One region of the Nonomuraea sp. C10 genome, then DNA from elsewhere that is predicted to be linked to it. Evidence: riboswitches for the same ligand, from Rfam matches in the RefSeq annotation. Region 1 holds a riboswitch; the other holds the start of a gene.
The links. A riboswitch is a leader RNA that binds a small molecule or an ion and turns the genes downstream of it on or off. The one in region 1 is predicted to bind cobalamin.
Positions count from the first base shown of each region.

Region 2: another riboswitch for cobalamin. It lies ahead of FR742_RS09880 (ribonucleoside-diphosphate reductase subunit alpha); the one in region 1 lies ahead of FR742_RS20025 (VWA domain-containing protein).

Region 1 covers NZ_VPFF01000001.1:4,343,414-4,358,335, reverse strand. Annotated here, with positions in the region: gene FR742_RS20040 (precorrin-2 C(20)-methyltransferase) at 1-618, shown strand, start outside; gene FR742_RS20035 (cobalt-precorrin-4/precorrin-4 C(11)-methyltransferase) at 615-1,397, shown strand; gene cbiE (precorrin-6y C5,15-methyltransferase (decarboxylating) subunit CbiE) at 1,387-2,622, opposite strand; cobalamin riboswitch at 2,652-2,797, shown strand; gene FR742_RS20025 (VWA domain-containing protein) at 2,915-4,918, shown strand; gene cobA (uroporphyrinogen-III C-methyltransferase) at 4,918-5,682, shown strand; gene cobO (cob(I)yrinic acid a,c-diamide adenosyltransferase) at 5,682-6,296, shown strand; gene FR742_RS20010 (cobyrinate a,c-diamide synthase) at 6,290-8,680, shown strand; gene FR742_RS20005 (cobalt-precorrin-6A reductase) at 8,683-9,408, opposite strand; gene FR742_RS20000 (cobyric acid synthase) at 9,405-10,886, opposite strand; gene cobF (precorrin-6A synthase (deacetylating)) at 10,883-11,629, opposite strand; gene cobN (cobaltochelatase subunit CobN) at 11,646-14,922, opposite strand, start outside.
Region 2 covers NZ_VPFF01000001.1:2,197,076-2,211,997, forward strand. Annotated here, with positions in the region: gene FR742_RS45675 (N-acetylmuramoyl-L-alanine amidase) at 1-1,431, opposite strand, end outside; gene FR742_RS09860 (hypothetical protein) at 1,601-1,888, shown strand; gene glmS (glutamine--fructose-6-phosphate transaminase (isomerizing)) at 1,898-3,718, shown strand; gene FR742_RS09870 (SAM-dependent methyltransferase) at 3,816-4,538, shown strand; gene FR742_RS09875 (tripartite tricarboxylate transporter substrate-binding protein) at 4,614-5,531, shown strand; cobalamin riboswitch at 5,564-5,761, shown strand; gene FR742_RS09880 (ribonucleoside-diphosphate reductase subunit alpha) at 5,852-8,017, shown strand; gene FR742_RS09885 (ribonucleotide-diphosphate reductase subunit beta) at 8,030-9,025, shown strand; gene FR742_RS09890 (mechanosensitive ion channel family protein) at 9,046-10,128, shown strand; tRNA gene FR742_RS09895 (tRNA-Pro) at 10,305-10,379, shown strand; gene cysC (adenylyl-sulfate kinase) at 10,504-12,348, opposite strand; gene cysD (sulfate adenylyltransferase subunit CysD) at 12,348-13,238, opposite strand; gene FR742_RS09910 (GNAT family N-acetyltransferase) at 13,435-14,025, shown strand; gene FR742_RS45680 (CGNR zinc finger domain-containing protein) at 14,046-14,648, opposite strand; gene FR742_RS09920 (MFS transporter) at 14,689-14,922, opposite strand, start outside.

The DNA.
Region 1 (14,922 bases):
ATCAACCGGGTGCCGCAGCGCCCCGGCCTGACCCGGCACGCGTCGGGCAACACCGTCGAGGTGGACAGGGCCAGGTTCGCTCTCGAACTCGCGCGACGCGGCGAGAAGGTCGCGGTGGTCTCCGGCGGCGACGCCGGGATCTTCGGGATGGCGGCCGCGGTCTTCGAAGCGGCTGAGGACCCGGCCTTCGCCGAGGTGTCCGTGCGTGTCCTGCCCGGCGTCAGCGCGGTCCAGGCGGTGGCGGCTCGCGCCGGAGCTCCGATCGGCGCCGACTTCGCTGTGCTGAGCCTGTCGGACAGGCTCAAGCCGTGGGAGGTCATCGAGAGGAGACTGCGCGCCGTCGCCGAGGCCGACCTGGTCCTGGCGGTCTACAACCCGGCCTCGCGCAGCCGGACCGGGCAGGTCGCAACCGCTCGAGACGTGCTGCTGAAGTACCGGAGCCCCGACACCGTCGCCGTGGTCGGGCGTGACGTGGGCCGTGCCGAGGAGTCGTTGACCGTGACCACCCTGGGTGAGCTGGATCCGGCGGCCATCGACATGAAGTGCCTGCTGATCGTGGGCGCCTCGTCGACCCGCGTCTCCTCCACCGGAGTCTGGACCCCGAGGTACGTCCGGTGACCGTCAACTTCGTCGGCGCCGGACCTGGCGCGGTTGACCTGCTGACCGTACGCGCCGCCCGGCTGCTCGCCGAGGCCGATGTCGTCCTCTTCCCCGGCACCTACCTCGACCCCGGCGTGCTGGCGCACTGCGGCCCGGATGCGGTGCTCCTGGACACCCAGGACCTGGACCTGGACCTGGACGAGATCACCTCTCTCCTCGTGGGGGAGGCGAGGGCGGGCCGACGGGTCGTGAGGCTGACGTCGGGCGACCCGTCGCTGTACTCGGCGCTGCACGAACAGACCCGTCGCCTGGACGCCGCGGGGGTCGCCTGGCAGGTCACGCCCGGCGTACCCGCTTACGCCGCGGCCGCCGCGCGGGTGGGCAGCGAGCTGACGGTGCCGCTCGTCGCCCAGTCAGTGGTGCTGACCCGTACCCGTGCCCGCTCCACACCGATGGGGAAGGGCGAGTCATTGACCGACTTCGCAGCGACCGGGGCGACCCTCGTGCTGCACCTTGCGATCACTCGAACCCGCGAGCTGATGGCGGAACTGGAGCCGGTGGTCGGTGCCGACTGCCCGGTGGTCGTCGTGTACCGCGCCAGCCAACCGGGGGAGCTGGTGCTGCGCGGGACGGTCGGCATGGTGGCGGACCTGGTCGAGGAGGCCGGGCTCCGGCAGGCGGCGGTGATCCTGGTCGGACGGGCCCTCGCCGACGCCGACCGGCGAGGAGGAGGGGAGTCCTACCTCTACAGCGCCGAAAGAGACCGGTCGACGAAAACTTTCGGTCTCAGAGACTGAGACTCCACTGTGTCACGGTGCGCGCCGGCGTCCACCCGGTGAAGCCCCCCACGGGGCGGGCGGTCTCCACCGCGATCCGGGTCAACTCCCCGCCGTGGGTGCGAAACGCGTCCGCGAGCAGCTGCTCGGTCTCCAGGGTGACACCGTGCGCCACCAGCCGCCCGCCCGGCCGCAGGGCCGCCAGGCAGGCGTCGAGTACGCCGGGCCTGCTCGCCCCGCCCCCGATGAAGACCGCGTCGGGGGTGTCGAGGTCCGCGAGTGCGCCGGGCGCCCGCCCCTCGACGACGCGGAGGTCCGGTACGCCCAGTCGGACGGCGTTGCGCGCGATCCGGGCGGCGCGCGCCGGGTCGGCCTCGACGGCCGTCGTACGACACGTGGGGTGCGCCCGAAGCCATTCGATGCCGACCGATCCCGCTCCCGCCCCGATGTCCCACAGGTGCTGGCCGGGCGCGGGGCGGAGGCGGGCCAGCGCCGAAGCGCGCAGATCGCGTTTGGTGAGCTGGCCGTCGTTCTCGAAGACGTCGTCAGGCAGACCCGCGACCCAGGACGAGGTCCAGCTGATGCTCGTCGCCGGGATCTCGACGGCCAGCACGTGCAGGGCGGGGACCGCGTCGGAAGGCATGTCCGTCCACTCACGGGCCGTTCGGGTCACGCGGGACTCCCTCGGGCTGCCCAGGTCGCCCAGCAGCGTGATGGCCGCGTCCGGATTGCCGGTTTCCACCAGCAGTTCGGCGACGATCGCCGGTGTCTCGGGACCGGAGGTCAGCAGGAGCAGCCGCCGCCCAGGGGCGACCTCGCGCAGCAGCCGGGCTTCGTGGCGGCCCACCAGGGTCACCACCACCGACTCCTCGGCCGGCCAGCCCATGCGCGCCCGGGCCAGAGCAGGCGAGGAGACCGCGGGGAGGACCCGTACGTCGTCGGCGCCCAGGACCCGGATCAGGGTCGTGCCGATGCCCGACAGCATCGGGTCGCCAGAAGCCAGGGCCACCACACGGCGCCCGCGCACCTCCTCCAGCATCGCCGGCAGCCCCTCGGCCAGTGGCGAAGGCCAGGGCAGACGCGTCTGACCGGCCACCTCGGGGACGACCGCCAGGTGGCGGCGGCCTCCGAGCAGTATCTCGGCGTCTCGGACCAGCGCGGCGGCGGTCTCGTCGAGACGTCCGTCCGCGCCGACGCCGACGACGGTCAGCCGGGGCCTGTGGAGAGGGTCTGTCGAATCGGGCACGTCACGGGAGGCTATCGTGGTGGTCAACGTGAGGTGCCCCCGCGCCCAGCCATCGGAAACGGTGGGGAAGGTCAACGGGGAGAATCTGGGAAGCCGGTGAGATTCCGGCACAGGCCCGCTGCGGTGTATCGAGCACTCCTCGTGAGCGACTCGACAAGTCCGAAGACCGGCCTCGCGTAGCCACTGATGTATGGCCTAGCGAGCGGGAGCCTCACACGTGCCAACGAAGTACCCCTTTTCTGCCATTGTCGGGTGTGAGTACGACCCCACGACCGCCTCCGGCCTCGGCGATATGGGCCTCGCCCTCGTGCTCACGGCGATCAGTCCGGAAATCGGCGGCGTCCTCGTCCGCGGGGAGAAGGGGACCGCGAAATCGACCACCGTCCGCGGCCTCGCCGACGTCCTCCCGTGGATCGAGGTGTACGACGGCGACCGCTTCTCCGTCGACCCGCACGATCCGGCCGAGCCGTCGCCGGACGGCCCTTTCGGCTCCGGTGCCGAAGTGGTCGGCAGGCCGGTGCGACTTGTCGAGTTGCCCGTCGGAGCGACCGAGGACAGGGTGCTCGGGTCGCTGCACCTGGAGAAGGCGCTCACCACGGGAGCCGTCGAGTTCGAGCCGGGGCTCCTGGCCCGCGCGCACCGCGGAGTCCTCTACGTGGACGAGGTCAACCTGCTCCACGACCACCTGGTGGATCTCCTGCTGGACGCCGCCGCGACGGGCCGGGTCACCGTCGAGCGCGACGGGGTGTCGCTGGGCCACGCTGCCCGCTTCGTACTGATCGGCACGATGAATCCCGAGGAGGGGGAGCTCCGCCCTCAGCTGCTCGACAGGTTCGGTCTGACCGTCGAGGCGGCCGCCCCTCGCGACCCGAAAGCGCGCGTCGAGATCGTGCGCCGGCGCCTCGCGTACGACCGCGATCCCGCGGCCTTCGCGGCCCGCTACGCCGGCCGTCAGGAGGACCTGACCCGCCGGATCGCCGAAGCCCGCGCCCGGCTCGACGGCGTGCTGCTGGGCGACGCCGCGATGTTCAAGATCGCCGAGGTCTGCGCGGCGTTCGAGGTGGACGGTCTGCGTGCCGACATCGTCACGGCCCGCACGGCCGTCGCCCACGCCGCCTGGGCGGGCCGCCGCGAGGTGACCCGAGGCGACATCCGGGCGGCGGCCCTGCTGGCGCTGCCGCACCGCCGCCGCCGGAACCCGTTCGACGCCCCCGGCATCGACGAGGACCTGCTCGACCGGGTGCTCGGCGACGACGAGCTGCCGCAACCCCCGGAGCCGCAGGGCGGGGACGCACCCGGCGAGGCGCCGGTCGAGGAGCGGGCCGAGAACCGGCCGGAGGAGCCCGGCGACCAGCCCGCCGACACGGCCCCCGAGACGGATGCCGAACCGACGAGGGAACCCGAGCCCGCCACCGATCAGGACGCCCCCCGACGGCCTGCGCCGCCCGCTCCCACCGCCATGGGGGGCGCGACCACCGACCGAGCCCGGACGGCGTACCGCCCCCGGCTCTTCACCGTCGACGGCGTCGGCCAGGGCAGGCCCGGTCGTCGCAGCCGGGCTCTGAGCTCCAGCGGACGCAGGGTCGGCAGCGGCACGGGCACCGGCTCGCTCCACCTGGTCGAGACGCTGCGCGCCGCCGCGGAACGCCACGCCGTCCAGGGCACAGGCGCCGTCGGCGACAGGACCGGCCGACGTGTCGTGCTGCTCCCCGTCGACCTGCGCGTCGCCGTACGGGAGGGCCGGGAGGCCAACCTGCTGCTCTTCTGCGTGGACGCCTCGGGGTCGATGGCGGCACGGCGCCGTATGGTCCAGGTGAAGACCGCGATCCTCTCCCTGCTCACCGACGCCTACCGCCGCCGCGACAAGGTCGCGCTGATCAGCTTCCGCGGTGACGGCGCCGCTCTCACCCTGCCGCCGACCGGGTCGGTCGAGGTGGCCGCCGCCCTCCTCGACGAACTCCCCGCCGGAGGACGCACGCCGCTGGCCGAGGCCCTCGTGGAGGCCCAGCGGGTGCTGCGCCGGGAACGGCTGCGCGACGCGCGCATGCGTCCGCTGCTGGTCCTCGTCACGGACGGCCGCGCCACCTCCGGAGCCGACGCGGTGGCCCGCTCCCGGCAGGCCGCCGACGGCCTCGCCGCCCTCGGGGTGCCGAGCGTCGTCGTCGACTGCGAGGACGGCCCGCTCAGAATGGGGCTCGCCGAGGTGCTGGCCGGCCACCTGCGCGCCGAACACGTGCCGATGGCCCGGGTCAGCGCCGACAGGCTCGTGGACGTCGTCACCGGCCGGGTCGCCTGATGGGCGTGCTCGAAGCCCTGCGCCCTGGAGCGGTCGTCCTCGTCGGCGGCGGTCCCGGCGACGCGGGACTCATGACCGTCGCCGGCCGCGCCGCCGTCGAACAGGCCGACGTGCTGCTGGTCGACCACCTGGCCCCGGCCGGAGCGCTGGAATGGGCCAGCCCCGACGCCGAGATCGTGGACGTCTCCAAGATGCCGCGCGGCGCCTTCACTCCGCAGGAGCGGATCAACGAGCTCCTCATCACCCATGCGCGGGCCGGCCGACGGGTGGTGCGGCTCAAAGGCGGCGACGGGTTCGTGTTCGGACGCGGCATGGAGGAGCTCATCGCCTGCTCCGAGGCGGGAGTGCCGGTGCGCGTCGTGCCCGGAGTCAGCTCCTCGGTCGCCGTTCCGGCGCTCGCCGGCATCCCGGTCACCCACCGCGGGCTGGTCCAGGGATTCAGCGTGATCTCCGGCCACGTCCCGCCCGACCACCCGGAGAGCACCCTGGACTACGCGGCGCTCGCGGCCTCCGGAACGACGCTCGTGGTGCTCATGGGCGTCGCCAACCTGGCCGCCATCACCAAGTCGCTGCTCGTGCACGGCATGGACGCCGACACCCCGGCGGCCGTCGTCGCGCGCGGCGGCCACCCGGACCAGGAGGTCCTGACGGCTCCTCTGCACGACATCGCCCGAGTGGCCGCGTCCATCCGTCCACCCGCCGTCACCGTCATCGGAGAGGTGGCCCGGTGGGCCTCCCTCACATACGAGGAGGAGACCCACTGATGCCCCAGGGACAGCCACTCACCGTGCCCGACGACGGTCTCACCACCCGGCAGCGCCGCAACAGGCCGCTGCTGATGGTCCACACCGGCGATGGAAAGGGGAAGTCCACCGCAGCCTTCGGGCTCGCCCTGCGCGGGTGGAACCAGGGGTGGAACATCGGAGTCTTCCAGTTCGTGAAGTCCGCCAAGTGGAGCATCGGTGAGCAGACCGTGCTCGAACGCCTCGGAAAGCTGCACGACGAGACGGGCGAGGGCGGGCCGGTCGAATGGCACAAGATGGGCTCCGGTTGGTCGTGGGCCAAGAAGCAGGGCGACGCCGAGGACCACGCCCGGGCCGCCGGCGAAGGATGGCAGGAGATCAAGCGCCGACTCGCCGCCGAGACCCACGACCTGTACGTGCTCGACGAGTTCACCTACCCGATCGTCTGGGGATGGGTCGACCTCGACGACGTCGTCACCACGCTGCGCGACCGCCCCGGCCGCCAGCACGTCGTCATCACGGGCCGCCGGGCGGCGCCCGAACTGCTGGAGGCCGCCGACCTCGTCACCGAGATGACCAAGGTGAAGCACCCCATGGACGCCGGACAGAAGGGGCAGAGGGGCATCGAATGGTGACCCTGCCGCGCCTGGTCATCGCTGCCCCCTCCACCGGACAGGGGAAGACCACCGTGGCGACCGGCCTGATGGCCGCGCTGCGCGATCGCGGACTGCGGGTCTCCGGTCACAAGGTCGGCCCCGACTACATAGACCCCGGCTTTCACGCCCTGGCCACCGGCCGGCCCGGTCGCAACCTCGATCCGCACCTGGTCGGGGAGGAACGGATCGTCCCCCTGCTGCTGCACGGGGCCCGCGGTGCCGACGTGGCCGTGATCGAGGGCGTGATGGGCCTGCACGACGGGCGGATCGGCACCGACGGGTTCTCCTCCACCGCGCACGTCGCGCGCCTGACCCGTACGCCGGTGGTGCTGGTCGCCGACATCGCCCGGATGTCGCGCTCGGCCGGTGCGGTGGTCGCCGGCATGGCGGCATACGACCCGACGGTGGACGTGGTCGGCGTGATCCTCAACCGGGCGGGCTCCGCGCGCAACGTCGCCGAGGTCGAGCGCTCCCTGCGTCTGCCGGTGCTCGGCGTCGTGCCGCGCGACGACTCGATCTCCTCGCCGTCCCGCCACCTCGGCCTGGTGCCGGCGGCCGAGCGCGACGGGTCCGCGGCCGCGGTGGCCCGGCTGGGCGAGTGGATCGCCCGGCACGTCGATCTCGACGCGGTGCTGGAGACGGCCCGCACGGCGCCCGGGCTGGACGTCGTGCCGTGGGACCCGAGCGCCGAGGTGCGTCCCGTCGCCGGGGAGGCGCCCGTGGTGGCGGTCGCGGCGGGCCGGGCGTTCACGTTCGCGTACGCCGAGACGGAGGAACTGCTCACCGCCGCGGGGTGTCGCGTTGTGCCCTTCGATCCCCTGACCGACGGGTCGCTGCCGGCCGGCACCCGCGCACTCCTGCTCGGCGGCGGCTTCCCCGAGGTGTACGTGCGGCAGCTCGCCCGCAACGTATCGCTGCTGACCCAGGTGCGCGACGCGGTCATGGCAGGACTGCCTACCGTGGCCGAGTGCGCCGGTCTGCTCTACCTGCTCAAAGCCCTCGACGGCACTCCGATGGCGGGGGTGATCGGCACCAGCGCCACGATGACCGATCGTCTGACCCTGCGCTACCCGGTGGCCAGGGCCGTGGGCGACAACCTGCTGTCGCGAGAGGGGGAGGAGGTGTCCGGCCACGAGTTCCACCGCACCGCGCTGACCCGCCCGGCGGTCGGCTGGACACCGGCATGGGATCTCGACGGCGAGCTCATCGGCGTCGCCTCGCCCACCTTGCACGCCTCCTACCTGCACCTGCACTGGGCGGCCCGGTCGTACATGGCTCAGCGGTTCGCCGAGGCGGCGGCCAAAGCCAGACCGGTGGCCGCGTCGGAGCGCACCGGCGACACGGCACGTGAGCCGGTTCCCGTCGAGCCCCTGCACCACCACGGCGACCGGGAGACCGGGCCGGGGCTGGTCGACTTCGCCGTCAACGTCCACCCCGGGCCACGACCGGCCTGGCTCACGTCCGCGCTGCTCGAAGGGGTGCGTGACTCGGTCTCCTACCCGGACCCGACACCCGCACGCGAGGCGATCGCCGAGCTGTACCGGCGCCGTACGGACGAGGTCCTGGTCACCGCGGGCGCGGCCGAGGCGTTCGAACTGGTCGCCCGGTGGAAGCAGTGGCGCCATGCCGTGGTGGTGCACCCACAGTTCACCGAGCCGCACGCGGCCCTTGAACGCGCAGGGCACCGGGTCACCGTGGTCCAGTGCCGCCCGGAGGACGGCTACCGGTTGGACCCGGCCGCGGTGCCCGACGACGCCGACCTCGTGGTGCTGGGCAACCCCACGAACCCGACAGGGATCCTGCACCCGGCCGAGGACATCCTGCGGCTGCGCCGCCCCAGGCGGGTGGTGGTCGTGGACGAGGCGTTCATGGACACGATCGAGGGGGAGACGGAGTCGCTCGCCGGTCACCGCCGCCGCGGGCTGCTGGTTGTCCGCAGCCTCACGAAGCACTGGTCGATCCCCGGGATACGCGCCGGTTACGTGCTGGGCAGCGACCGCTGTATCGCCGGTCTGGCGGCCCGGCAGATCCCGTGGTCGGTGTCGACCCCGGCAATCGCCGCCGCCGTCGCGTGCACCTCCCCGGAGGCGATCGCCGAGGCGGCACGTCGCGCCGGACAGATCGCCGAATGGAGGGAGGCCCTGGTCACCGGCCTCAGCTCGCGCGGAATCGAGGTGCTGCCCTCGCGCACCTCATTCGTCCTGGCCCGCCCCGGCCGTGGCGTCCGCGAGGCGTTGCGGCAACGCGGCGTCGCCGTACGCAGGGCGGACACCTTTCCGGGGCTCGACGCCGACTGGGTGCGCATCGCGGTGCGTCCTCCCGAGACCTGCGCCCGGTTGTTCACCGAACTCGACGCCGGCTGACCTCAGCGGTGCGACAGCACCCAGCCGAGAGCCGGGCCCACGGCGTCGACCACCGATGCCCGCGGGTCCGGCTCCGGCCGGGAGACCACCACGACCGGGACGCCGAGCACGGCCGCGGCCTCCATCTTGGGCCACGTGTACGATCCGCCGGAATCCTTCGTGACCAGCACGTCCGAGCCGTGCTCGCGCATCACTTCGAGGTCGCCGTCCAGCGTGTACGGCCCGCGGCTGGTGAGGAGGCGCCAGTTCGGAGGCAGGACGGTGCCAGGGGCGTCGACCACCCGTGCCAGCACGGCGAACTCGCGCAGCCGCGGCACGAACCGGCCCAGCTCCTGCCGTCCGACGGTGAGGAAGGGGCGTTCCCCGAGCGCGGCGGCGAGCGCGGCGGCCTCGTCGTGGGTGGCGGCGTACCGCCAGGCGGGATCGGGCTCCCAGCCCGGCCGCTCCAACCTGAGCAAAGGAACCTGCTCCGCGGCACAGGCCTCCAGCGCGTTGCCGCTCATACCGCGGGCGAACGGATGGGTCGCGTCGACGACGAGATCGTAGTCCGCGAGGGCCGCGCGCAGGCCGGGCACGCCGCCGAAGCCACCGATGCGCACCCGGCCCACGGGCAGCCGGGGGCGAGCCACGCGTCCGGCGAGTGACGAGGTGACGTCGACATCCGCGTCGACCAGGAGACGGGCGAGCTCCCGCGCTTCGGCGGTGCCGCCCAACAGCAGGACCTTCATCGCCCGCCTCCCACGGTCAGGGCCGGGAGACCGGAGGGTGCTCCCGTACGGGCCAGCGCGAGCAGGGCGTCGACGTCGAGGTGCTCCTCGACGAGGTCGGCCAGCAGTTCCAGCCGGCGTTCACGCGCCGCAGGAAAACCGACCCCAGAGGGCTCCAGTCCTGCGACCTCGGCGAGGAAGGCGGCCCGGAACTCATCGCCTTCCAGGGCGCCGTGCCACATCGTGCCGAAGACCCGGCCGGTCCGGGCGCCGCCGAGGAACTCGTCGACTCCGTCGGCGCGGGTGATCCGCCCGTGGTGGATCTCGTATCCGGTGGCGATGGCTCCCAGCGCTTCGCCGCGCGGCAGGCGCAGCACCTTGTCGGGGCGGAACTCGGTCGTCACGGGAAGCAGCCCGAGCCCCGCCGCCCGTGTGCCCGCCAGGCCCTCCACGCCGTCGGGGTCGTGGATTTCGGTGCCGAGCATCTGGAAGCCGCCGCAGATCCCGAGCAGTGCCCGACCCGCGCGTACGTGCGTTTCGATCGCGGTGTCGAGGCCGCGTGAGCGCAGCCACGCCAGGTCGGAGAGCGTGGCCCGCGTTCCGGGCAGCACCACCAGGTCGGCGTCGGCCAGGTCGCGGGGGGCGGAGACGAAGACGACGTCGAGGTCGGGTTCGAGGCCGAGGGCGTCGACGTCGGTGAAGTTGCTGATGCGGGGGAGCCGGACGACCGCCGTCCGCACGCGGGCGCCGTCCCGGCTGCGTCGGCCTTCGAGGTCGAGGGCGTCCTCAGAGTCGAGCCACAGATCGGGATGCCACGGCAGCACGCCGTGGACCGGACGTCCGGTCAGGGATTCCAGCTGTTCCAGGCCGGGACGCAGGAGGGAGAGGTCGCCCCGGAACTTGTTGACGACGAAGCCCGCGATCAGCGACTGGTCGGCGGGCTCCAACAGCGCCAGGGTGCCGCACAGGGAGGCGAACAGGCCGCCGCGGTCGATATCGCCGACCACGACGACGGGAAGGCCGGCGTGCCGGGCGAGCCCCATGTTCACGTAGTCGCCGGCCCGCAGGTTGATCTCCGCGGGACTGCCCGCCCCCTCGGCCACGATCACATCGAAGCGGGCCGCCAGGTCGTCGTATGCCGCGTGCGCGGCCTGCGCGAGGTGGCGGCGGCCGGTGGTGAAGTCGGTCGCCGCCACCTCGCCCGCCGGTCGGCCCATCACCACGACATGGCTGCGGCGGTCGGAGCCGGGCTTGAGCAGCACCGGGTTCATCGCGGGCTCCGGCACCACCCGGGCGGCCAGAGCCTGCACCCACTGGGCGCGTCCGATCTCGGCGGTCGAGCCGTCGCGGTCGTGGCAGACCATCGAGTTGTTGGACATGTTCTGCGCCTTGTACGGCGCCACCGACACCCCACGGCGGGCGAACGCCCGGCACAGTCCGGTGGCGACGACCGACTTCCCGGCGTCGGAGGTGGTGCCGGCGACGAGCAGACCACTCACGGCGCGGACGTCCTTTCCGGGGCACGCAGCAGACAGACTTCCATCACCCAGCCGGCCGCCTCACGGGCGGCTTCCCTGGCCGAGTGGAGGTCGGACAACACGTCGCCCACCCGCCCGGCGACCAGGTGCTCACCGGCCGCGCCGAGGTTGGCGCCCCACCAGATCCGCCAGTCCCGCAACTCCCGCAGGTTCTCCAGGTTCCGCTCGGAGCCGAGCATCACCACGATGTTGCGCTGGCCGTCCGCGACCGCCTCGGGCAGCCGGCGAGCCGTGGTGATGTGCACGGGCCGGCCCACCCCGTGCAGCACGATCCGGTGCCGCGCGGCCAGCACCTGCGGGGCGCTGATTCCGGGGATCACGTCCCAGGTCAGGTCCATCCGCTCACCGAGCCGGTCCAGGACGCGCAACGTCGAGTCGTACAGCGAGGGGTCGCCCCAGACCAGGAACGCCGCGGTTCCGCCACGGGCGGCCAGTTCTTCGGCGTACGCGTCCACGCGCGCGGCGTGCCATGCCTTGACCGCACCGGGATAGTCGGCCGGGTCGTCGCGGTCGCGTTCGGGATCGGCGACCTCGACGAGTTCGAGGCCGTGCTCCGCGCAGATCCGGCGGCGCACTTCCAGCAGTTCGTCGTCATCGCCCTTGCGCACGGCGAGTACGTAGCCAGCCGCCGCCAGGGCCTTCGCGCCCTCACCCGTCAGATGGTGCGGGCCCATGCCGAAGCCCACCACGTGCACGTGCGTCACCGTCGTTCCCCGATCATCACGCGCCGTCTTCGAGATCACCCTCGACCTCCAGGTAGACCTTCTGCAGCGCCTTCACGGTCTCGTCGTTCGGCTCCGCCCACAGGCCGCGCTCGGCGGCCTCGTGCAGGCGCTCGACGATGCCCCGCAGCGCCCACGGGTTCGACCTGCGCAGGAACTCCTGGTTGGTCTCGTCGAGAACGTACGACTTCGCCAGCGACTCGTACATCCAGTCCTGGACGACACCGGCGGTGGCGTCGAAACCGAACAGGTAGTCCACCGTCGCGGCCAGCTCGAACGCGCCCTTGTAGCCGTGGCGCCGCATCGCGCCGATCCACCGGGGGTTGACCACGCGCGCCCGGAAGACCCGGTTGGTCTCCTCCTGAAGGGTGCGGGTCCGCACCGCGTCGGGCGAGGTCGAGTCGCCGACGTACGCCTTCGGGTCGGATCCGGTCAGCGCGCGCACGGTGGCGATCATGCCGCCGTGGTACTGGAAGTAGTCGTCGGAGTCCGCGATGTCGTGCTCGGTGCTGTCGACGTTCTTCGCGGCGACCTTGATCCGCCGGTATGCGGCGCGCATGTCGTCCGCGGCGGGGACGCCGTCGAGGCCGCGTCCGTAGGCGAACCCGCCCCACACGGTGTAGACCTCGGCCAGGTCGTTGTCGTCGCGCCAGGTGCCCGATTCGACGGCCTGCAGGATCCCGGCGCCGTAGGAGCCCGGCTTGGAGCCGAAGATCCGGGTGGTCGCCCGGCGCGCGTCGCCGTGCTCGGCGAGGTCGGCGCGGGCGTGCGCGCGGACGAAGTTCATCTCGTCGGGCTCGTCGAGTTCGGCCACCAGCTTCACCGCGTCGTCGAGCATCGCCACGACGTGCGGGAAGGCGTCGCGGAAGAAGCCGGAGATGCGGACGGTGACGTCGATGCGCGGGCGGCCCAGCTCGGCGAGGTCGATGACCTTGAGGTCGTTGACCCGTCGCGACATGTCATCCCACACGGGGCGCACACCCAGCAGGGCCAGCACCTCGGCGATGTCGTCGCCGGAGGTGCGCATCGCGCTGGTGCCCCACACCGACAGACCCACCGAGGTCGGATGCTCACCGGTCTCGTCGAGATAGCGCCGCACCAGCGACTCGGCCATCGCCTGTCCGGTCTGCCACGCCAGCCGGGACGGGATGGCACGCGGGTCGACGGTGTAGAAGTTGCGGCCGGTGGGCAGCACGTTGACCAGGCCGCGCAGCGGCGACCCCGACGGGCCGGCCTCGACATAGCCGCCGTTCAGGGCATGCAGCAGCACGTCCATCTCGTCGGTGGTACGGGCCAGACGCGGCACCACCTCGGTGGCGGCGAAGGCCAGCACCTGACGGACCACCGGGTCGTCGTGCAGGGCGTCCACGGCGGCGACATCCCAGCCGGCCGCCTCCATCGCGGTGAGGAGGGACCGGGCCTGCTCCTCGTACACGTCCACGGTCGCCGTCGAGGCGTCCTCGGACAGGCCAAGGGCGGCGCGCAGGCCGGGTATCGCGTTGCCCACACCGCCCCACACCTGGGACGCGCGCAGGATCGCGAGCACCAGGTTGACCCGGGCCTCACCGGTGGGCGCCTGGCCGAGCACGTGCAGGCCGTCGCGGATCTGCACGTCCTTGATCTCGCAGAGCCAGCCGTCGATGTGCAGCACGAAGTCGTCGAACTCGTCGTCCTCGGGCCGCTCGTCCAGGCCGAGATCGCGGTGCATCTCCGCGGCCCGCATCAGGGACCAGATCTCGCCGCGGATCGCCGGCAGCTTCGCCGGGTCCATCGCGGCGATGTTGCCGTACTCGTCGAGCAACTGCTCCAGACGGGCGATGTCGCCGTACGTCTCGGCGCGTGCCATCGGCGGGATGAGGTGGTCGATGATGGTGGCGTGGGCCCGGCGCTTGGCCTGGGCGCCCTCGCCGGGGTCGTTGACGAGGAACGGGTAGAAGAGCGGCAGGCTTCCCAGTACCGCGTCGGTGCCGCATTCGGCGGAGAGCGCGGCGTTCTTACCGGGCAGCCACTCCAGCGAGCCGTGCTTTCCGACGTGTACCACCGCGTGCGCGCCGAAGCCGCCGTCGGTCTCCGGGGCCTCCAGCCAGCGGTAGGCGGCCAGGTAGTGGTGGGTCGGAGGCAGGTCGGGGTCGTGGTAGATGGCGACGGGTTTCTCGCCGAAGCCTCGGGGCGGCTGGATGAGCAGCGCCACGTTCCCGGCGACCAGCGTGGCAAGGACGATCTCGCCCGCGTCGTTGACGAACAGGCTGCCGGGCGCCTCACCCCACGCCTCGGCCATCCTCTCGCGCAGTGCGGCAGGGAGATCCGCGGTCCAGCGAGCGTACTTCTCGGCGCTGATCCGTACATGGGCGTCGGTGAGGTGCCCTGAGGTCAGCCATTCCTCGTCCTGGCCGCCCGCCGCGATCATCGCGTGGATCAGCGCGTCGCCGGCCTCGGTGTCGTCGTCGAGGTCGAGGCCCGGCACCGCGCCCGGCGCGCCCAGGTCGTAGCCGGCGTCGCGCAGCCGGCGCAGGAGGCGGATCGTGGAGACCGGGGTGTCGAGGCCGACCGCGTTGCCGATCCGCGAGTGCTTGGTCGGGTACGCCGAGAGGACCAGCGCGACCTTCTTCTCACGGTTGTGCATATGACGCAGGCGTGCGTGGTTGACCGCGATCGCGGCCACACGGCGGCAGCGCTCCGGGTCGGCGACATAGCGAGGCAGACCGTCGGCGTCGATCTCTTTGAAGGAGAACGGGGCGGTAATGATCCGCCCGTCGAACTCCGGGATCGCGATCTGGTTGGCGGAGTCGAGCGGAGTGACGCCGTCATCGCTCGCCTCCCACTCCGCCCGGCCGCTGGTCAGGCAGAGGCCCTGCAGCACCGGGATGTCGAGGGCGGCGATCCGCTCCACGTCCCAGGTCTCGTCCTCACCGCCCGCGCTCACCGACGCGGGGACGCTGCCCCCCGCGGCGAGCACGGTGACGACCAGGGCGTCGAGGGTCTGAAGCGCCTCGAAGAGGTCGTCGGGCGCGCTGCGCAGCGAACCGGCGAAGATCGGCACCCCGACGGCCTCGCCGGTGGCGTCGACGGCGTCGGCCAGGGCGTGGGCGAAGGCCGTGTTGCCGCTGGCCTGGTGGGCTCGGTAGTAGAGGATGCCGATCCGTGACAGGGAGGCGTCGACCGGCGCGGTGCGCTCGGCGAAGCCCCAGGAGGGGATCGCCGTGGGCGGCTCGAAGCCTTCGCCGGTCAGGAGCACCGTGTCCGACAGGAAGGCGTGCAGCTGGGCCAGGTTGACC
Region 2 (14,922 bases), 2.1 Mb from region 1:
GTCGAGCGGGATGTCGTGCTCGGCGGCCAGGTGGCGGACCAGCCGGGCCGAGGCGCGGTACATGGCCTCGGTGTACCAGGTGCCACCCCTGGCCAGGTAGCCCTCGTGCTCGATGCCGACCGAGCGGGTGTTGACGTCCCAGTTGCCGGCGTGCCAGGCGATGTCGCGGGTCTTCACGTGCTGGGCGATCTGGCCGTCGCGGGAGCGGATCGTGTAGTGCCAGCTCACGTACTCCGGGTCGCGGATCAGGCGTGGGATGCCCCGGAAGGGGCCCTCGGTGTCGTGGATGACGATGTAGTCGATTCGGCGGGGGCGGCTCATGCGGTCGTGGTTGCCGTAGTCCTGCTCGCCGGTCCTGGCGTACGCGGCGGGCATCCATCGGCACTCCAGCGACGGCGGGCACTCGGCCCCGTCCCCCGGATCGGTCGGACGGACGGGGGAGCGGAGCGCCGGGTGCGCGGGCAGCCGGACCAGGGAGCCGTCGTCCGCCCGTCGGGCCGCGCCGTCGCGGATCACCCGCAGCACCTCGTCGGCGAACGCGGGCGAGCCCGAGTAGCGGGCGACCGCGGCGTGCCAGCGGGCCGGGTCGGCGCTGGGCACGCCCTGGTAGGACGCGAGCAGGGCGGCGCCGGCCCGGATGTTCGCGGCGGCGTCCCTGCGCAGCCGCTCGACGCTGACCCCCGTCAACCGCGCGGCCTCCCCAAGAGTCGCCCCCCAGTCGCCTCCGGACGAGGCCGCTTCGCCCGCGGTCGCGCCCCGATCGCCGCTTCCGGTCCGCGCCGCTTCGCCCGCGGTCGCGCCCCGATCGCCGCTTCCGGTCCGCGCCGCTTCGCCCGCGGTCGCGCCCCGATCGCCGCTTCCGGTCCGCGCCGCTTCGCCCGCGGTCGCGCCCTGGCCGCCGCTTCCGGACCGCGCCGCCTCGCCGAGGGTCGCGCCCCGATCGCCGCTTCCAGGGCGCGCCGCCTCTCGCCGATCGCCGCTTCCGGTCCGCGCCGCCTCTTTCGAGGTCGCTCGCGGGGAGCCGGATGCCGGCCGGGTGGTCTCGTGGGGTGTCGTCCCCTTGCCTTCCGCCGGGCCCGTCGCGGGTTCGCCCCGGGGATCCAGGTGCGGGCGGGGGCGGGCGGAGTCGCCGCGGGCGTCGCCGTGCTGGTGGCCCGGTGCGGCGGAGCGGGGGAGGGGGCCGTGCGGCCGGCCGCCGGAGCGGGGGCCGGCGCCCGTGATGAGCGCGGGGTCCAGCAGGTGCATGGGGCCGTAACCGCCCGCCGTGGAGGGCTCGCCCGCGTGCGCGTCCCAGCGCGACTGCAGGTACGACACGCCCAGGAGCACGCTGACCGGCACCCCGTACTCCCTGGCCGCCGAGGCGAAGTCGTCCTGGCGTCCCCCCGGCTGGCCGGCCAGGACGGCGGCGGCGACGGCGACCTGCAACAGCATGACGGACCTCCACGCGACGGTACGACGCGAACACTGTGCGTCACCATTCCCGCGCCCGCATGGGATCTACCTAAAGCCGCACACCTGATTGGGAGAAGCTGAGCCCTCGTCCGAGCTGATTCTGCCCGAAATCGGGCAGGATGTTGGCGTGTCTCGTTCCATCTGCGTAATGTCCTCGTCTGTGTCTACGGCGCGGCATCCCTACGAGGACCTCATCGTCCACCTCACCCGGACGAGCCCGCTCGGGCCCGGCGAGGCGGCGCGCGTGGTGGCCGACGTGCTGTCGTACTTCTCCGAGCCCTCGGAGGAGTTCGTCCGGCGTCGCCACGGGGAGTTGCAGGCCCGTGGCTTCACCAACGATGAGATCTTTCCCAGGATCGCCGCCGAGCTGAGGGCCCGCCGGGTGGCGGCGCCCGAGCTGTCGCTGCGGCAACTGCGCCGGATCGTCTACGGATAGGAGACTCGGATGTGCGGAATCGTCGCGTACGTGGGGCCGAAGGACGCGGCACCCATCCTGCTCGAAGGGCTGCAGCGGCTGGAGTACCGCGGCTACGACTCGGCCGGGATCGTCGTCTCCAGCAAAGGACTCAAGGTCCGCAAGGTCAAGGGCAGGGTCGCCGACCTGGCCAAGGTGGTGCCGGCCAGGTTCAAGGGCGCTCTCGGCATCGGCCACACCCGGTGGGCGACGCACGGCGTGCCCAGCGACGAGAACGCGCATCCGCACCTGTCGGGCGATGAGCGCATCGCGGTGGTGCACAACGGCATCATCGAGAACGCCGGGGAGCTGCGGGCCAAGCTCGTCGCCGACGGCGTGGAGTTCCGGTCCGAGACCGACACCGAGGTGCTCGCCCATGTGATCGCCGCCGCCGTCGACGAGAACGACTCCCTTGAGGAGGCCGTACGCAAGTCGCTCAAGAGCGTCGTCGGCACGTACGGGATCGCGGTGATCGACGCCGAGCGGCCGGGCGAGGTGGTCGTGGCCCGCAACGGCAGCCCGATCGTGCTCGGCATCGGCGAGAAGGAGATGTTCGCCGCCTCCGACGTGGCCGCGCTCGTCCGCTACACCCGCCAGGTGGTCCACCTGGAGGACGGCGAGCTGGCCGTGCTGCGCGCCGACGGGTTCCACACCTTCGCCAGCGACGCCCGCGAGACCGCCAAGGAGCCGCTGACCGTCGACTGGGACGCCGGTCACTACGACACCGGCGGCTACGAGCACTACCTGCTCAAGGAGATCTCCGAGCAGCCCGAGACCACCGCCCGCACGATGAGCGGCCGCCTGGACGAGCGCTTCAACGTGGCCCACCTGGGCGGGCTCAACATGAACGCCCGCGAGACCCGCTCCTTCCGCCGGGTGAAGGTCATCGGCTGCGGTTCGGCGTACTACTCCGGCCAGATCGGCGCCCAGTTGATCGAGGAGCTGGCCCGCATCCCGGCCGACGCCGAGCCCGCCAGCGAGTTCCGCTACCGCAACCCCGTCGTCGAGCAGGACACGCTCTACGTCGCCATCAGCCAGTCAGGCGAGACCTACGACACGCTCGCCGCCGTGCAGGAGCTCAAGCGCAAGGGCGGCCGGGTGATCGGCATCGTCAACGCGGTCGGCAGCGCCATCGCCCGCGAAGTCGACGGCGGCGTCTACCTGCACGCGGGCCCCGAGGTGTCGGTGGCCTCGACCAAGGCGTTCACCTCGACCGCGGTCGCGTTCGCGCTGCTCGCCCTGCACCTGGGCCGGGTGCGCGACCTGTCGCCGGCCGACGGCCGGCGCATCTGCGAGGGCCTGCGCAGGCTGCCGGGCCAGATCGAGGAGATCCTCACCCAGGGCGACAAGATCGCCGAGCTGGCGCAGAAGTACGCCAAGCACGCGAGCATGATGTTCGTCGGCCGGGTCCGCGGCTATCCGGTGGCCCGCGAGGGCGCCCAGAAGCTCAAGGAGATCTCGTACGTGCACGCCGAGGCCTATCCGGCCAGCGAGCTCAAGCACGGCCCGCTCGCGCTGATCGGCCCGGAGATGCCGACGGTGGCGGTCGTCCCCGACGACGAGCTGCTCGACAAGAACCTCACCACGCTCGGCGAGATCCGCGCCCGCGGCGGCAGCGTGCTGATGGTCGGCCACCGCGAGCCGGACACCAAGCTGGCCGAGGACTGCATCGTGGTGCCCAAGAACGAGATCGAGCTGGACCCGATCCTGCTCACGATCCCGCTCCAGCTGCTGGCCTACCACGCCGCGGTGGCCCTCGGCAGGGACGTGGACAAGCCGCGCAACCTGGCCAAGAGTGTCACGGTGGAATAGCGGCAAGAGGGGGTTAGCAAATCCTTACCGTTCGGCTGGGTCATAGTCGGAATCCGGCCGGTGTCGCCCCGGGAGGGGAGCGCCTAGGGTCGAAAATGTGCCCCAGTCCGACCCCGACACTCCCAATCTCGCCCGAATGTACGACTACCTGCTCGGCGGCAAGGACAACTTCGCGGTCGACCGCGAGGCCCTGGACCGGCTGGCGGACCTGATACCGGAGGCGGTGCCGCAGGCGCGCGCCGCCAGGGAGTTCCTCCAGCGTGCGGTCCGCTACGCCGCCGCGCAGGGCGTCACCCAGTTCCTGGACGTGGGCAGCGGCCTGCCCACCCAGGGCAACGTGCACGAGGTGGTCCCGGACGCCAGGGTCGTCTACGTCGACCACGACCCGGTGGTGGCCGCGCACGGCCGCGAACTGCTGGAGGAGCAGGCCGGAGCTGTCTTCGTGGAGGCCGACCTGCTCGACCCCGCGCGGATGCTCGACGGCGCCGCCGGCTTCCTCGACCCGGCCAGGCCGGTCGGGGTGCTGCTGGTGTCGGTGCTCCACTTCGTGCCCGACAGCATGAACCCGCACGCCGTGGTCGCCCTCCTGCGGGAGGCGCTGGCGCCGGGCAGCCACCTGGCCATCGCGCACGCCACCTCGTCGGGCGACGCCCCGGCGGGCGGCACCGGCAGGGGACCGGAGGAGATCCAGGCGTTCTTCGGTGACTTCGTCATGATCGAGCCCGGTCTGGTGCAGGCCCACGAGTGGCGGCCCGACCGGCCACGCCTGGTCGGCGCCACACGGCTGCCGCTGCTGGCCGGGATGGCCTGGAAACCTTAGTAGGTGATATCCGGCATGTGTAACTCTGCGTGATCTGTAAATAACCTGAAGTGGACACTTCGGGGGAGGCGGGTCATGCGGCGCAGGCGGTTCCTCGTGACAGGCCTGGGAATGGCCGCCTGCTTGGCCGGCTGCGGTGACCGTCACGCCGGACGCGCGCCCGGCGCGTACGAGATCCTCGGCGGCGGCGAGCGCTGGAGCCGCGTCGCCGAGGCGTTCACCCAGGTGGCCCGCGGAGCCGGCTACCCGGTCGGCGGGGCCGGGCCGGTCACCACGATCACCATCACCGGGCTGCCCGCGCTCGCCGCCGCCGAGCTGAACGCGGCCGAGTCGCCCCTGCACGGCACCACCCCGCTGGCCCGGCTGGCCGGCGAGGTCGAGGTGGTGCTGGTGCCGCGCGACTCGGGTCTGGCCACCTTCGACGCGTTCGGCGCCCGCCTGCGCGCCGACCCCACGGGCACCCCGCTCGCCGGCGGGCCGCAGGGCGCCCCCGACCACCTGCTGTTCGGGCTCATCGCGCGCGGGCTCGGCGCCGACACCCGGCAGGTGGACTACACCGGCTACCCCGGCATCTCCGAGGTCGCCACCGCGCTGCTCGCCGGCCGCGCCGTCGCCGCGACGGGCCCGCTCGCCGGCTGGCGCCCGTACATCGACCGGGGCCGGGTCCGGGTGCTGGCCGTGTCCTGTGCCGAGCGGTTCCCCGGGCTGGACGCGCCCAGCCTGCTGGAGCTCGGGGTCCGGGTGGACTTCGCGAGCTGGTGCGCCGCCGTCGGGCCCGGCGGCATGCCGCAGGAGAGCCGGGAGGCGGCCATCGGCATGTGCGAGGAGGTGACCGGCTCGCCCGGTTGGCAGCGTACCTGCCGGGAGGGCGACTGGACGCCGATCCCGCTGGCCGGCGACCGCTTCGCCGCCTGGGTCGTCTCCGAGGTCCGCCGCACCAAGGCCGTGCTCCGCGATCTCGGCCTCCTCGAAAGCGGCAAGGGCACAACATGATGTGGCGGTTGCGAAAGCAGCCACTAGATGTAGGATCTCGATCGTTCGCCGGTTCGCCCCCGCCCGGGGCGGAGCAAAAGGGAACCCGGTGCGATTCCGGGGCTGCCCCGCAGCGGTGAGCGGGAACGACCGCCGTCAACGAGCACTGGAAAGATCCGGGAAGCGACGGCCAGTAGGAGAGTGCGAGACGCCCGCGAGCCCGAAGACCTGCCGGCGATGGACCATGTCCAGGGCCTCGAGGGAGGGCCCGGGGGCCTAGCGGCGTGCGCCGCCGTGCTCTCGCGCGCCCTCACGGGGATGAGCTCGCGAGGAGAGAGCACGTGACACAGATCGTCGAGGGTGATCGGCGCCTGGCCATCGAGGAGGCCGCCGCCCGGGTGATCGCCGACCCGGCGAACTCGCGGGTGGCCGCCGGGCTGCTCGCCGAGGAGATCGCCGACGAGGCGGCCGCGCACGGGGTGCGGTCGTTCTCCGGCTCGATCGCCGCCACCCACGCGGCGGGGCTGATCCAGGACGGCCTGGCGGAGTTCGTCGCCGCGCACGCCGCCGAGCTGGACGCGCTCGTCTCGGACGCCGCCGACGAGCGGTTCGAGTACTTCGGGCTGCGCACCGTCTACGACCGCTACCTGCTGCGCCACCCGGTCACCCGGACCGTGCTGGAGCGGCCCCAGCACTTCTTCCTGCGGGTCGCCTGCGGGCTGTCGGAGACCGTCGCGGAGGCCGCCGAGCTCTACCGGCTGATGGCGACGCTGTCCTACCTGCCCAGCTCGCCGACCCTGTTCAACGCGGGCGCGCGCCGCCCGCAGCTCTCGTCGTGCTTCCTGCTCGACTCGCCGCGCGACGAGCTGGAGGCGATCTACGACCGGTACGCGCAGGTCGCCCGGCTGTCGAAGTACGCGGGCGGCATCGGCATCTCGTGGACCCGGGTGCGCTCACGTGGCTCGCTCATCCGGGGCACCAACGGCCACTCCAACGGCATCGTGCCGTGGCTGCGCACCCTGGACGCCTCCGTTGCGGCGGTCAACCAGGGCGGCCGGCGCAAGGGCGCGGCCTGCGTCTACCTGGAGACCTGGCACGCCGACATCGAGGAGTTCCTGGAGCTGCGCGACAATACCGGCGAGGACGCCCGCCGCACCCACAACCTCAACCTGGCCAACTGGGTGCCGGACGAGTTCATGCGCCGCGTCGAGGCCGGTGAGGACTGGTCGCTGTTCGACCCCAAGGACGTCCCCGACCTGCCCGACCTGCACGGCGAGGCGTTCACCCGCGCCTACCGGGCCTACGAGGCCGAGGGCCGGCACACCCGGCGGATCCCGGCCAGGACCCTGTACGGGCGGATGATGCGGACGCTCGCGCAGACCGGCAACGGCTGGATGACGTTCAAGGACACGGCCAACCGCACCTCCAACCAGACCGCCCGGCCGGAGAACGTCATCCACCTGTCCAACCTGTGCACCGAGATCCTGGAGGTCACCAGCGACGCCGAGACCGCGGTGTGCAACCTCGGCTCGGTCAACCTCGCCGCCCACCTGGACGGGCGCGACGGCCTCGACTGGGAGCGGCTGCGCGCCACCGTCCGGACGGCCGTGCGCTTCCTGGACCGCACCATCGACCTCGGCTTCTACCCGACGCCCGAGGCCGGGGCGGCCAACCGGCGCTGGCGGCCGATCGGGCTCGGCGTGATGGGGCTGGCCGACGTGTTCTTCGCGCTCCGCCTCCCGTTCGACTCGCCCCGGGCGCTGGAGCTGTCCACCCGCATCGCCGAGGAGATCGCGCTGGCGGCCTACGACACCTCGGCCGACCTGGCCGCCGAACGCGGGCGGCATCCCTCGTACGACGACACCCGCGCCGCGGCGGGCGTGCTGCACCCCGACCACTACGCCGCCGCCGGCTCGCCGCGCTGGGACGCGCTCCGCGAGAAGATCGCCGCCACCGGGCTGCGCAACTCGCTCATGATCGCCATCGCGCCGACGGCCACCATCGCGTCCATCGCCGGCTGCTACGAGTGCATCGAGCCGCAGGTGTCCAACGTGTTCAAGCGCGAGACGCTGTCCGGCGAGTTCCTCCAGGTCAACCGCTATCTGGTGGCCGACCTGCGGGAACGCGGGCTGTGGACGCAGGCGACGCGCGACGGGCTGAAGCGCGCCGACGGGTCCGTGCAGCACCTGCCGGGCATCCCCGACGACCTCAAGCTGCTCTACCGCACCGCCTGGGAGCTGCCGCAGAAGGCGCTCATCGACCTGGCCGCCGCCCGCCAGCCGTACGTCGACCAGGGCCAGTCGCTCAACCTGTTCATGGCCGCCCCCACCATCGGCAAGCTCTCGTCGATGTACGCCTACGCGTGGAAGCAGGGCCTGAAGACCACCTACTACCTGCGTTCCCGCCCGGCCACCCGCATCGCGCAGACCACCGTCCAGCCGGCCGCCGCCGTCGAGCAGGTGGCCTGCTCGCTGGAGAACCCCGACGTCTGCGAAGCCTGCCAGTAAGGAGATCCCCTCATGCTTCTCGACCCCGGAATGGACCTCACCCTGCGCCCGATGCGCTACCCGGACTTCTACGAGCGCTACCGGGCCGCCATCCGCAACACCTGGACGGTGGAGGAGGTCGACCTGCACTCCGACGTGGCCGACCTGGCAAAGATGACCGCCCAGGAACGGCACCTGATCAACCGGCTGGTCGCGTTCTTCGCCACCGGTGACTCGATCGTCGCCAACAACCTGGTGCTCAACCTCTACCAGCACGTCAACGCCCCCGAGGCCCGGCTCTACCTGAGCAGGCAGCTGTTCGAGGAGGCGGTGCACGTGCAGTTCTACCTGACGCTGCTCGACACCTACCTGCCCGACCCGGACGAGCGGGTCAAGGCGTTCGCCGCGATCGAGCACATCCCGTCGATCCGCGACAAGGCCGAGTTCTGCTTCCGGTGGATCGACTCCATCGGCGACCTGCGGAGCCTGGAGAACGCGGGCGACCGGCGGCGGTTCCTGCTCAACCTCATCTGCTTCGCCGCCTGCATCGAGGGCCTGTTCTTCTACGGCGCCTTCGCGTACGTGTACTGGTTCCGCTCCCGCGGCCTGCTCAGCGGGCTGGCCACCGGGACGAACTGGGTGTTCCGCGACGAGTCCATGCACATGGAGTTCGCGTTCAGCGTCGTCGACACCGTCCGGGCGGAGGAGCCCGAGCTGTTCGACGAGGAGCTGGGCGAGCAGGTCGGCCGCATGCTGGAGGAGGCGGTCGCCGCCGAGCTGGCCTTCGCCCGCGACCTGTGCGGCGACGGCATGCCCGGGATGTCCGCCGAGCAGATGCGCGCCTACCTGGAGTACGTCGCCGACCAGCGGCTGGTCAGGCTGGGCATGCCCCGCCGCTACGGCACCGAGAACCCGTTCGCCTTCATGGAGCTCCAGGACGTGCAGGAGCTGGCCAACTTCTTCGAACGCCGGGTGTCCGCTTATCAGGTGGCGGTTGAGGGCAATGTGAGTTTTGACGAGAACTTCTGAATCTTCGGGGGGTCGCTCACGTGCAGTTCTCCAGCGCCTGGCTGAACCTGGCCGGCGCGATGATCGGGGCGGTCATCGTCCTGGAGCTGACCCGGCAGGTGCTCCTCAGGGTCGGGCGCAAGTGGACCTTCAGCAGCCGCCTGGTCAAGCACTGCCACTGGCCGGTGGTGACGACCGTCCTGCTGATGACGTTCAACATCATGTTCTACCCGCTGATGATCGGCCCTGAGCCGCAGCAGCGGGCGTTCGGCGAGTCCGTCGAGCGGGTCGTCACGCTGCTCATCATCGGCGCGGCGACCTGGCTGATCATCCAGGCGACGTACGCGTTCACGGACGTCGCCCTGGAGCGCCTGGACCTCGTGGAGGGGGAGCGCAACCGGCGGGCCCGCCGCATCAAGACGCAGATCACGCTGGTGCGCCGGGCCGCCACCGCGACCGTCGTGGTGATCGCGTTCGGCGCGATGCTGTTCACCTTCCCGCAGGTGCGGGCGCTGGGCGCGGGTCTGCTCGCGTCCGCGGGCATCGCCGGCGCGGTCGTCGGCATCGCCGCCCAGCCGACGCTCGGCAACATGCTCGCCGGGCTGCAGCTCGCCTTCAGCGACGCGCTGCGCCTGGACGACGTCGTCGTGGTGCAGGAGGAATGGGGCAGGATCGAGGAGCTCACGCTCACCTACGTCGTGGTGCGGCTGTGGGACGAGCGGCGCCTGGTCCTGCCGGTCTCCTACTTCACGCAGACCCCGTTCGAGAACTGGACCCGGCACGGCAGCCGGGTCCTCGCCGTCGTCTACCTGCGCGTCGACTGGTCGGTACCGGTCGAGAAGCTGCGTGAGGAGCTCTACCGCTACCTGCAGACCAACCCGCTGTGGGACCAGAAGGACTGGACCCTCCAGGTCACCGACATCCAGCTGAACGGCCTGGTCGAGCTGCGCGCGCTGATGAGCGCCGCGGACTCGGCCTCCGCCTGGGATCTCAAGTGCGACGTGCGCGAGCATCTCATCACGTACGTGCGCGAGAACCACCCCGAGGCCATGCCCCGCTTCCGCGTCGAGTCGCCCGAGACCCGCGCGGGCGTCCCCTGGCCCGGCGCACCCGGCTCGCCGTAAAACCGCTGGCGCTCCGGCCGATCATCGGTCTAGCGTTGACAGCGTCAAGACCGAGGAGAAAGGGGGCGAGCAGTGACCGGCCTGAAGCGCGAACCGCTTCCCCCGTCTCCCGGCGCCTGCCCGGCATCCGGCTGACCCGACCCGGCCGCCGGGGTTCACAGGCGGTTCTTCACCACCCGGGTGTGGGGCAGCTTGGCAGCCCGCCTGCCTTGGGAGCAGGAGCGTCGCAGGTTCGAATCCTGCCACTCGGACACCGGCCCTGAAAGAAGAGGGCCGCGGGCACTGATCTGGACCGGCGGGAGTGGCGACCCCCGGCCGGACACGGCCCTCCGCCCCGGGCACGGCCCACGCCAGCCCGGCCCGGGGCCCACCCTCTTAACCCTGCAGCAGTCCGGCCAGCTTCTCCGCCACCTCGTCGGGCGATCCGGAGCCGTCGACCACCAGGTCAGGGTGCTCCGGCGGTTCGTAGGCCTGGCCGAGGCCGGTCATGTTGGGCAGCCTGCCGGCCTTCGCCTGGGCGTACAGGCCCTTCGGGTCCCGGCTCGCGCACACCTCGGGCGGGGTGTCCACCCAGACCTCGGCGAAGTCGCCCGGCGGGAACAGGCTCCGCGCCGCCGCCCGGTCCGTCCGGAAGGGCGAGACCAGCGCGACGATCACGATCAGCCCGGCGTCCAGCAGGATGCGGGTCAGCTCGGCGACCCGGCGCACGTTCTCCGCCCGGTCTCCCGGGGTGAACCCGAGGTCTCTGTTGAGTCCGCTGCGGACGTTGTCGCCGTCGAGCACGTACGTGTGCAGCCCCATGGCGTGGAGCCGCCGCTCCAGCGCGTTGGCGATGGTCGACTTCCCGGAGCCCGGCAGACCGGTCAGCCACAGCACCTTGGCCCGCTGCCCCTTCAGCTCCTGCCTGGCGTCGCGGTCGACGGTGAAGGTCTGCCGGACGACGTTGCGGCCGCGCCGCAGCGCGTGCCGGACCATGCCGGCCGCCACCGTCTCCTTGCTGACCCGGTCCACGAGCAGGAAGCTGCCGGTGTCCCGGCACTCCTGGTAACCGTCCAGGCAGAGAGGGGTGTCGGTGGCCAGCTCGACCGTGCCGATGTCGTTGAGGCCGAGGGCGCGCGCGGCGAGCCGCTTGCCGGACACCACCTCCATCCGGCCGCGCACGGCCGTGACCGTGGCGGGCACGGTCCGCGGCCCGGCCAGCATCAGGTAGGAGCGGCCGTGCCGCAGCGGCTCCCCGGCGGTCCAGATCAGGGTGGCGGAGTACGCCGTGGCCGGGGACAGTCCGTCGCCCAGGGCTTCCGGCGTGGTCAGCAGGTCTCCGCGCCGGACGTCGACGTCGTCGGCCAGCGTCACCGTCACCGGGGTGCCGGGGGCGGCCTGGTCGAGGTCGCCGCCGCCGGGGCCGATCAGCCGGTCGATCCTGGACGCGACCCCGCTGCCGGCGACCGCGACGGCGTCGCCCCGCCGGACCGGGGCGCCGATCACGGTGCCCGCGAAACCGCGGAAGTCGTCCGCCCGGATCACGTACTGGACGGGCAGCCGGTAGCCGCCGGCGTCGTCCGCCCGCGACCCCTCGGCCGGCTCCCACTCCGACAGCGCGCCGAGCAGCGTCGGCCCGTCGTACCAGGGCAGGTTCGGCGAGGGCTCGACCACGTTGTCGCCCTGCACGGCGCTGGCCGGGATCACGCTCGCCGCCATGTCGAGGCCGTTCGCCGCCGCCAGGACCTCGCTCGCGAGTTTCTCGAACACCGCCTGGTCGTAGTCCACCGCGTCGAGCTTGTTCGCCACCGCGATGACCGCCCGCACACCCATCAACGCGCAGATCGCCAGGTGTCTGTGGGTCTGCTCGCGGACCCCCTTGGTGGCGTCGACGAGTAACACGGCGACGTCCGCGGTGGACGCCGCGACCGCCATGTTGCGGGTGTACTGCTCGTGTCCCGGCGCGTCGGCGATGATCACCCGGCGCCCGGACGGCAGGTCCAGGAAGCGGTGGGCGACGTCGATGGTGATGCCCTGTTCGTGCTCCGCCTCCAGCCCGTCGGTCAGCAGTGAGTAGTCCACCGCGCCCGCAGCGATCGTGGAACCGCCGCGCCTGGTCCGCCGCGCGTAGTCGAGCTGGTCGTCGGTGGCGCCGCCGGTGCCGGCGAGCAGCCGTCCGATGAGGGTGGACTTGCCGTCGTCGACCGAGCCGCACGCGACCACTCGAAGCATGGAGATCATCAGAAGTATCCCTCCGACTTCTTGCTCTCGATGGAGGTGCCGCCCTCACCGTCGATGAGCCGGCCGGCGCGTTCGGACCTGCGGTCGCGTCTCATCTCGTCGATGACCTCGTCGACGGTCGCCGCCTTCGACTCGACCGCCGCGGACAGCGGGTAGCAGCCGAGTGTGCGGAACCGTACGTGGCGCAGTCGCGGCTCTTCGCCGGGCTCCAGCGGTAAGCGCTCGTCGTCCACCATGATCAACGAGCCGTTCCGCTCGACGACCGGGCGGGGTGCGGTGAAGTACAGCGGCACCACGGGGATGTCCTCTCGCTTGATGTAGCGCCAGACGTCCAGCTCCGTCCAGTTCGACAGGGGGAACACCCGCATCGTCTGGCCCTCCGCCAGCTCGGTGTTCGCCCGCCACCAGAACTCCGGACGCTGCGAGCGCGGCTCCCAGCGATGACCGGGCTCACGCAGAGAGAAGATCCTCTCCTTGGCCCGTGACCGCTCCTCGTCGCGTCGCGCGCCGCCGATCGCGGCGTCGAACCCGCCGTCGTCGAGCGCCCGGCGCAGCGTGACGGTCTTCATGATCCGCGTGTACTCGTGAGCGCCGTGGGTGAACGGCGTGGCTCCCTCAGGGTTGGTGTGCACCCGCAGGTCGAGCCCCAGCCGCTCGGCCGTCTCGTCCCGGAAGGCGATCATCTCGCGGAACTTCCAGCCGGTGTCGACGTGCACCACGGGGAACGGCATCCGGCCCGGCGCGAACGCCTTCATCGCCAGGTGCAGCAGCACCGAGGAGTCCTTGCCGATCGAGTACAGCAGCACCGGGCGGCGGAACGCGCCGGCGACCTCGCGCAGCACATGGATCGCCTCGGCTTCGAGCATGTCCAGGACGTCTTCTCCGGCCATGTGCAGACCCTCCGTCGTCGCTGTGCCAGATAGACCGTCTTCGCGGCCGTACGTGTCTATAGTAACCTATAAATAGGTGATATCGGGTTACTCGGTCTCACGCAAGACCCGGACCGGCCGAGCGGAGGAGAGGTCATCAACTTCCCAGGACGCGCGGCCGGAAACGCTACGAACAACCAGATCGGCGGTGTGGCGGATGAACGCTCGTGGCAAGCGGAACGGCTCTTTGACCGTCGAAGAGCTGTCCAAGAAGACCTGGAACGACTTCGAGACGGTTCTCGGCGACAACGGAGGCGCCCGGGGGTGCTGGTGCATGCACTGGCGGCTCTCCATCGCGGAGTGGACGGAAGGAAAGGGCGAAGGGAACAAGAAGGCCATGAGCCGTCTCGCCCAGCGGAAACCGGTGCCGGGCGTCATCGTCTACGACGACGGCGCGCCGGTGGCGTGGTGCTCACTCGGGCCGCGCTCCGCGTTCCCGAGGCTCGAACGCTCGCCGCTCCTGTCGAGCGTGGACGACGAGCCGGTCTGCGCGCTCGCGTGCGTCTTCGTCCACAAGAAGCACCGTGGCTCCGGGCTGCTGCCGGGCATCCTCGAAGCCGTCTGCGCGTACGCGGCGTCCGAGGGTTACACGACCGCCGAGGGGTATCCGGTCGAGCCTCCCGAGGGGAAACGCGCGGGCTCGGACACGGCGATGACGGGGATAGCCAGCGCCTTCCTCAAGGCCGGATTCGCCGAGGTGGCTCGCCCGCGCAAGGACCGGCCGATCATGCGGCGGCAGCTCACCTGATCCCTGGGAAGGCGCGCCGGTCAGGGCGTCCGGCCCTGACGGTGGCGGCGCGCCTTCTCCCGGTTCCCGCAGATGCTCATGTTGCACCAGCGGCGGCGTCCGCCCCGCGAGGAATCCAGGAACAGCCAGCCGCACCTCCCGCAGGCCCTGACGCGGCCGGACGGAAGGGTGAACACCGCGTGGACCGCCAGCAGCGACAGGACGGCCGGAATCGCTCCCGGCGCCGTCCAGTCCGCGGTGAACCGGTCGAGCGCGGCGTCGATCCGCTGAACCTGGTCGGCTCCCACGCCCTTTCCGGCCCGTTCGAGAAGCGCGCCGAAGGGCCCGGCCGGCGCCGCCTCGCCGCGCGCGATCGCGCTGAACACGGCCCACGCCTGTTCCCGGACGGCCTGGACCTCGGGTACGAGATCCTTGGCGGACGCCTCCGGCAAGGGCGGCGTCTCCTCGAACAGCCCCGCGGACGCGCACCACGTCAGGACGTCCGAGGGCGTGTTCAACAGCTCGCCGTCCTCCGCCGGGTGGTTGCGGTCGAAGACGGTGTTCGTGAGGTCCAGGACCGGGTGGCCGCCGACGAAGTGGGCGTCCTGCCAGGGAGACTGGGCCTTGATAGCTAGAGTAACCATTACGTCTAGTTTAAATGGTTACGCGGCCCTTGGCTAGGCGTCAGGCCGGAGCCGTGGCCTCCCCCTGGAAACGCTTCCGGAGAAGGACGGTCGCGACGATCGCCCCCACCGCGAACACGACCGAGCACCAGAGCGCCCAGCGCCAGCCGTCGACGGCTCCGCCGGAGGCCGCGGCGAAGTGGGCCGCCACCGAGGTGACCACTCCCACCCCCACGGCCAGTCCCAGCTGCTGGGAGACGTTGAGCAGCGCGCCGGCCGTGGCCCGCCGCCCCTC